2 regions of the Cohnella suwonensis genome follow, and region 1 is predicted to be linked to the other one. Evidence: riboswitches for the same ligand, from Rfam matches in the RefSeq annotation. Region 1 holds a riboswitch; the other holds the start of a gene.
The links. A riboswitch is a leader RNA that binds a small molecule or an ion and turns the genes downstream of it on or off. The one in region 1 is predicted to bind cyclic di-GMP.
Positions count from the first base shown of each region.

Region 2: linked by a shared signal. The riboswitch ahead of ACFPPD_RS11915 (DUF1565 domain-containing protein) and the one ahead of ACFPPD_RS04965 (RHS repeat-associated core domain-containing protein) in region 1 are both predicted to bind cyclic di-GMP.

Region 1 covers NZ_JBHSMH010000007.1:20,008-23,762, forward strand. Annotated here, with positions in the region: gene ACFPPD_RS04965 (RHS repeat-associated core domain-containing protein) at 1-2,402, opposite strand, end outside; cyclic di-GMP riboswitch class I at 2,551-2,638, opposite strand; gene ACFPPD_RS04970 (GMC oxidoreductase) at 2,857-2,976, shown strand; gene ACFPPD_RS04975 (alpha/beta hydrolase) at 3,033-3,755, opposite strand, start outside.
Region 2 covers NZ_JBHSMH010000034.1:48,057-51,811, forward strand. Annotated here, with positions in the region: gene ACFPPD_RS11915 (DUF1565 domain-containing protein) at 1-1,674, opposite strand, end outside; cyclic di-GMP riboswitch class I at 1,751-1,841, opposite strand; gene ACFPPD_RS11920 (copper amine oxidase N-terminal domain-containing protein) at 1,941-2,276, opposite strand; gene dnaA (chromosomal replication initiator protein DnaA) at 3,428-3,755, shown strand, end outside.

The DNA.
Region 1 (3,755 bases):
TGACCGAGCGCATTTATGATTTTTGACATTTGTCCATCAACATTATAGTTGACTTGGGAAATACTTTCGTCACGGTTCACCGTTTTAATTAACCGATTCGCCTTGTCATATGCATACTGAACGGCGGTTCCGTCAGGATACGTTGTTTTCTTGAGCAGTCCCAGGCTATTATATTCGTTCTCGATGAGGTTTCCGTCCGGACGCTGTTCGGTCAATACTCTGCCCGCCCCGTCATAGGTATACTGCCGGATACGTCCCAGAGGATCTTCCACCTTCAGCAATCTGCCCCTATTGTCATAAAGGAGCGTTGTCGTGCGGCCTTGTTCGTCTTTGACTTTGGAGAGTTGGCCGGCAGCATCGTATACGTACTCCAGCTTAACGCTGTCCGACTCGACGGTTTTCACGCCGAACGGACCGTATGCGTACACGGTTGTTCTACCGAGCGGATCGGCCTCCTTAGTCACTCTGCCTAGTGCATCGCGTGTTAGTTCCGTCTCCCGACCTAGCGGATCAATCGTTTTGGATAGCCGCCCCATCCGGTCATAACGGTAAGAATTCGTTCTCTGAAGCCCATCCTTAATGTTTACCAAATTCCCTTCCTTGGTTCTCTCATAGATCGTAACGACGCCAAGGGGATTTTTCTCCGAGACGAGCAATCCGTTCCGGTCATATTGATACTCCGTTGCGGCGCCATCGCCGACGACACGGCGGATCGCCTTCCCGTCATCATCATAGGTCATTTCCGCTTTATATCCGCCCGGAGAGGTTTCTTTCAACAATCGCCCGTTATTGTCATACTCGAATGCTGTCGCATTTTCGAGCGGGTCGGTCTTCCGGATAATGTTGCCTTGCGTATCGTAAGTAAAGCCGATCGAGCTGCCCGATTCATTGGCCATCGAAACGAGCTGCCCTTTATCGTCGTAGCCAAAATGCCCGGTGACGCCATCGGGAGTTTTCCTCTCCACGATATTGCCGTTATCGTCGTATACGAAAGCCGTCTCCGTACCGTCCGGGTGCTTGATCCGCTTCGGGAGTTTCCATCGATCGTCATATTCGTACATGGTCACGGCACCGCTAACTTCCGTTTTTTTCTTCTCATTGCCGTCCGCGTTATATTCGGTCGTTTCAGTCCCGCGGATCGACTCTATTTTCGTGATCAGTCCTTTCTCGTTGTATTGATAAGCAACTGTTTCGCCCAAAGGATTGATGATGCTCGCAACTTTGCCATCTGCGATGCCATATGCCCATTCGTTGTTCAGCGCATCTGTCAGAATAGTCTTGTCTTCGCCGTAGGCAAAAGCAAGCTGGATCGAGCCGCTGCCGTCCAGAATAGACTCGACTTTGTTCTGAGCGTTATACCGGAAAGTCTTGACCGCACCTTCGCCGTTTGTAAGCGTGGACAGGCGGTTCTTGTCATCATAGCCGTAGCTGATCGTTCTCCCTTCCGGTGACACAGCTGTCGTGAGGCGTCCGGAATCGTCGTAAGCGAACGTGAACGTTTTGTTCATCGGATCGATGATTTGCGTAATGACGCCGTTCTCCCACTGGAATTGAATCAGGCGGTTTGCCGTATCCGTAATGCCGGTCAGCTTGCCGCTATCGTTATAGGCGAAAGATATCGTATTTCCGTAACGGTCCTGAAGCTTGACCATTTTTCCGGCTTTTGCATCCTGTGAACTGCGCCACGGCGCAAAATAACCGTAGTATGTAATTTTCGCCCCGCTGCTTTTGGTGACGACGTATTCATGCTCGCTGATTCGCTCCAATTGTTCTCCGTCGACAGGCTCATAATGGCCCTTATGCAGCTCATAGTTGACCTTGTCGTCCCCGTCGTATTCCAAAATATATCCTTCGGAATCGTCTTTAATGAACGAATAGCTGTTTACCGTTTCGTCCCAGCGGAATTCGCCCAAGGCATAATCGGCGTACATACGAAGGAGCGAATTCCAGTTAAAGTCCCACCCGATCCCGAATGCGCCCGGTTCGCTGCCCGAGCTGTCATAAGTCCGCTCCAAATCGAATCCGAACCCGATGCCCGGCAGATGAATGTCGGTGGATTGCAGCTTCAATTGACCGGTGGCCAAGTCCACCGGGTGGTTCATCGGATCTTCGGACTCAGGACCGGCGGCCGGTTGGGTTGAGGCTCCGCCTGATGAGCCCGCTACCGGGGCCGCAGGCTGTCCAGGGTTCAGTCCCGAGGGCAGGGAAGGGACCGCGTTTTGCAAAGGATTAGGCAGCTGTGGACGATAGCCTTCTGCTTGTCCGGGGAGCTGTTTCAAAATCTCCAGAGGGTCAACATAACCCGGGGCCGCGCTGCTTCCACCCCTAGCGAATACGGACGTTTGCACGGAACTGAAAATTACAAAAAATGTCATAAAACAGACTAATATACGCTTCTTCATAACTTACCCTCCTACGGTTATTGCTTTTCGAAAGAAAAGCAATTTGTGCTGTAATGCGGAGATCAATAAAAAAGCGTACAAAAAACAGCCTAACGCAAAACCGCGAGGATTGCGTAAGCTGCATAAAGGTTTAGTTAAAAAAATCACCCTTGGCAGCCTGGCAATCATAGCTCGATTAGAGCTTTAGACCCATGGCTTTGCGTCATCCTCTTTCGAGGATTTTGCCTTTATCACGATAATTATGATGAAAAAAGAAGAATTATCCATATTATATGGAACCAATCTACTAAAATCAACATTTTTATAGTAATTTGGATGTGCTATAAAGTAGGGATTTAGGGTATAAATCTGTACTCCTATTGACTCAATACTAAACATGGGTTGGCATGGTGGCTCCCTACGGCCGTCTGCGTCTATGGGGCCTTAGCTCTGCTTGGCGAGACGAACTTGCCGAATGAGCATTGACAGCAGAGACGGGGCGACCAATCCCTATGGCGAAGTGTTCGGCGTAAGCGGTTTGTTCGTGGCCGATAATAGCGTCCTCCCTCTCACGGGAGCATCCAATCCGCTTTAACGACGATAGCTCTCACGCTGCGCACCGCGGATTTTATCAAGAAGAAACCGTGACTATTATGGGGTCTTGCCCGCATAGAAGAGCAGGTAATGCTCCAGTTGCCCGCTCCAGTAAGCGGCATCATGCCCGCCGGGGCCGGGAACCCACTGCGCATCGACGTTCATCGTCCGAAGCACCTCGTACAGTTTGTAATCTTTTTCCGCTAACGCATCCCCTTCTCCGGCATCCAAATAAATGTCCACGTCTGCCAGCTTGCCCGATGCGGCCAGCTTAAACGGATCCCTTGCGCTCCGCAACGCCTCGTTCGCATAGAGCCAATCCCGCTGATCCGTAAATAGGTCGGTCGATGTATAATTCCATAGCGCGGCGCTATGCGCGCCGATTTTACCGAAGAGGTCGGGATAGGTAAATCCGAGATAAAGGGACGCGTACCCTCCCATGGATGCGCCGCCGATATACCTGCCGGATCGGGATGCTTGCGTACTATAATGACTGTCCACGTAAGAGATAACGTCTTGAATCAGATAGTCCTCGTAGGGGCCGATACTCACGCCTCCCGGATCTTCGCCCTCTCCGGGCTTCGTATTCACGCCGAAGCTATTCCCGTAATCCGGAGAGACGATAATGACGGGGTTTATTCGGTCTTCTTGAAGGAGCCGATTCGCGACATCGTCTATATGGAGATAAGTAAACCAAGAATCATGCGTGCCGCCGTAACCATATAACAAGTAGATCACCGGGTATCGCGCGTCGGGACTGTATGCCGGAGGAAGATAGAC
Region 2 (3,755 bases), on a different contig from region 1:
GCTTTTTACGGCTTTCAATATTTTGGCGTTGCTAGTTCCTGAGCTAAGTACCGCAATCCCGCTCCAGTCAATATTCCCGCCTATGGATCCCTCAGGAGACGGTTGCGGATTGTCCATGATGACGGGGGCGTGTTCCAATGCTCCGATATCAACGGAAAGACCCTGTACTCTCGCAGACCCGCCGAGATCGTAGGATCCGCTCGTTATAAATTGCGAAGATCCTTTATCGATCCCCATAGAGCTTGACATCAATTGGATATCGTTATTCGATTTATCGACAAACTGCGGATCGCCGAATAAAGAGTGGCTGTCATTTCCCGTTCCGAGCTTATAAGCGCTCCAAGAAGCATATAAGACACCGTCCCATTTCCACTGCGTCCCGTTTGCTCCGTTCGGGTTATAGGTCAGATTGTAATCGAATGTATTCCCCGAACCGCTTGTATTTATTTTATTGATTGATATCTTTTGGGATCCGTTATAGATAATATTGTTAGCAAATTGATTATTGAGATTGTTGTTCTGAAGGGTGATATCTCCATAGCCCTTATTAAGAGTGTCGTTCTCCACAAACGTGTTATTAATGATCCGATTCAGAGAAGCGCCTCCGTTAGAAGAACTGGCCCCGCCCATGATAAGTCCCGCGCCGTAATTATGGTGAATGTAATTATTTTGTACGGTCATGTTGCTGGTGGATTTCCCTTGTTTTTCACTGGCTAACTCGATGCCGAAATCATTATTGTACAGAACATTCCTCTCAATAACGATATTGGCAGCACCATCCGCGTAAATGCCTCCCGCAGCATGGATACCTGTTCCATAAGCCGAATTCGTGGAAGAATCGATACGGTATACGGTGTTCTCCGCGACGATGCCATTACGCGTCTGATCGATGCAAGGACTGGAACACGCATTGTAATAACCGGCCAATTCGATGCCGATATTGTTATTTTCATAAACCTGATTGCGCGTAACGGAGAATCCGTCAATATTTCCGCTTAACGTTATCGATTCACTGTAACCTGTTTTCAAATGGTGAACTTGGTTGTCGCTGATGAAAAGATTGTTCAACGCGTTTAATGAATTTCCCAATACATGAATTCCATGCGCATTCCCCGATGTTGCCGTATTCTCGATATGATGAACGTTATTATTCAGAATCTGAATATTGCTCCCGCCGTTTTTCACTCTTATGCCGGCCGGATCGACAGAACTGCTGGATGAGGTTAGATTGCCGATTTCAAAACCTTGAATTTTGACATAATTGACATTCGATAAAAGGACCAACGCCTGATTTACGCCTTCTACGGTTTTTCCGGTTCCATCGATAACAGGCGTTTCATTCATGTAGTTTTGAAAAGTAATAAATCCGCCGTCGAGAGTGCCAGAATTTTTTACCGACACGAGTTCCGAATAGATGCCGCCTCTTACATATACCGTCTCACCCGGTTTAAGCGTATCCGCTGCTTTTTGAATCGTTCGCCATGGGGAGTCTAAGGTCCCCGGGTTGATGTCGTCTCCTGAAGCGGAAACAAAAAAAATGCCTGCTTCTGCTGCATATGCCGATTTTGGATAACCGAAATTTAAGAAGATCGAAGATAAAAGGAGGGTTATTGCGATGAATAGGGGATGAAAATTGGTTTTTCGCCCATTTTCTCTAGCATAATTGACCGACATGACATCGCGCACCCTTTCGAATACCGAAAAAAGATATCCCAAGTCCGGTATGCGCAATGTGCACGATATCGAAAACTTCGGTAACTGGCTGGCATCTTTGCTATTTCGCAAAGGAAGCCCCTATAGTTTTGCGTCGCTTGGTTTCCCAAGGTATGCCTTTTCGGTTTTTTGTTTAATACTTTACTGCCACTTTTAATATTTGTATATAGGTTGAAGGTCTGAAATTAAAAGGTCTAAATTATCGATGCCGATCATTCGTTTCCATACTATGACGACACGATCTGGATCGTCCGGGTTGCGTTCTCCCAAACCACGACGTAACCCAGCGCTTCGCCCGCAAGACGAAGCGGTATAAAGGTCGCTCCGTTCTTAACAAACGGCGTCTGCGCGATTTTAACGGCCTTCCCGTTCACTTCGGCGGTTGATTTACCAATCGTCAGCCGCACCTTTCGTTTGCCTTTAAGGGCTTCGACGGTGCGGCTTTTTCCATCCCACCGCACGGTAGCGCCTAATGCTTCGAACAAGTTCCGGAAAGGAATGAACACCGACCCGTTCACGAGCTGCGGAGGGTATGGAAAGAACTTTTCCCTGCCATCTATCATTAGCCGGGGCGCGTCGATTTCCTGACGTATTCCGATGACTCCGAACGAGTTCGACAAACATATTGAATCACCGTTTAAAGCTACCGCGCATTCCGCTATGCCCGGAAGAGATTCGAAGCTTAGCAAGAACCTTACTTTCCCGTTCGAATCTAATGAATAATAGCGAGATTGATCATCCTGAAAATAAATCCTGTTCAGTCCGTCAACTTGAATCGTCTGAGGAAGGGGAACTTGTCCTTCCGGCAAACGGTATGTCCAATCAGGGTCTCTGGAATCGGAAGAACGGTAATGCAATGAATGGCTCTCGACGGTTAATCCGGCGGATATAGGATTAAATTCCTTTGTAGGATCGGCTCCTGCAGGGGAAACGGAATCACCGGAGGGAAGAATAGCCTTAACGCCTTCTTGCGATTGAAAAACAAAAGCGTCGATTTTAGAATCGAACCGAAGCTGCGAAGGTTCGGAAACGGAAAGTCTCCAAGCGACGGCGTAGGGCTCCGAACCGTTTAAGACGGCATTTACATCTACGGAATTCTCCGAAGCCATTGCGGGAAGGAGCAAATCTTCCGAGTATCTAGGGAAGGTCGCGTCTGAACGGGTTGCCGAAGTTGTGACGAGCAGGCAGACGGCCGCGAAGGACAATAGTCGATACAACTTCAAGTGATTTCTTCCTTTTATATCGATTCTGGATGTAATCAGTATAGCAGGATAGATACGTGGGGAGCGATCATTTTAAGCAGGTATTTCGAAAAGATCATGACTGTTTCACTTATGCACATGTGAATAAACTGACCGCAAAAAGAAGTTATTCACGATAGAAGTCGAACCGCCTCACATCTTATCAACAATATCTTGTGCTGTGCACAGTTTTCATCCACAAGTTCTTGAAATTGTGGATAACACGGTGAAATCCGTTGAATTAAGAGGGTTTGTCTGCTATGATTAGTCCAGAGTTTAGCGGTGGATGACGATGAATTCCCCTCGTTTTATTAACACCCTGTGTATAACTTTGTGAACAAATCCCCCGATTCGTGGATATCCCTAATAATAATAAAGGGGAAACTGTGGACAACTGCTCCGCGATTCATTCGCGGTAACAAGTTTTCCGCTTATTTTTTGTCCTCACGATGGGTTAAAGGAGAGAAATTGTCGTGGACAACCGCAACAACGAGGTTTGGCAACAAGTGTTGTCGGTCATCCAGACGAAGCTGAGCAAGCCGAGCTTCGATACCTGGTTCAAAGCGACGAAGGCTTCCTTCATAAGCGATAACGCGGTGATCGTGACCGCGCCAACGACGTTCGCCGTCGAATGGCTCGAAACCCGTTATACGAAGCTGGTCTCCTCGACGCTTTCCGACTATATCGGCAGACCCGTGGACGTGAAATTCTCCATAGAAGAAATTCACCAGGCGGAACCCGTGGAACAAGCCGTGCCCGCGGCGGCGAACCGCGTTCAAATCGCGGAAGAGCCGATGATGC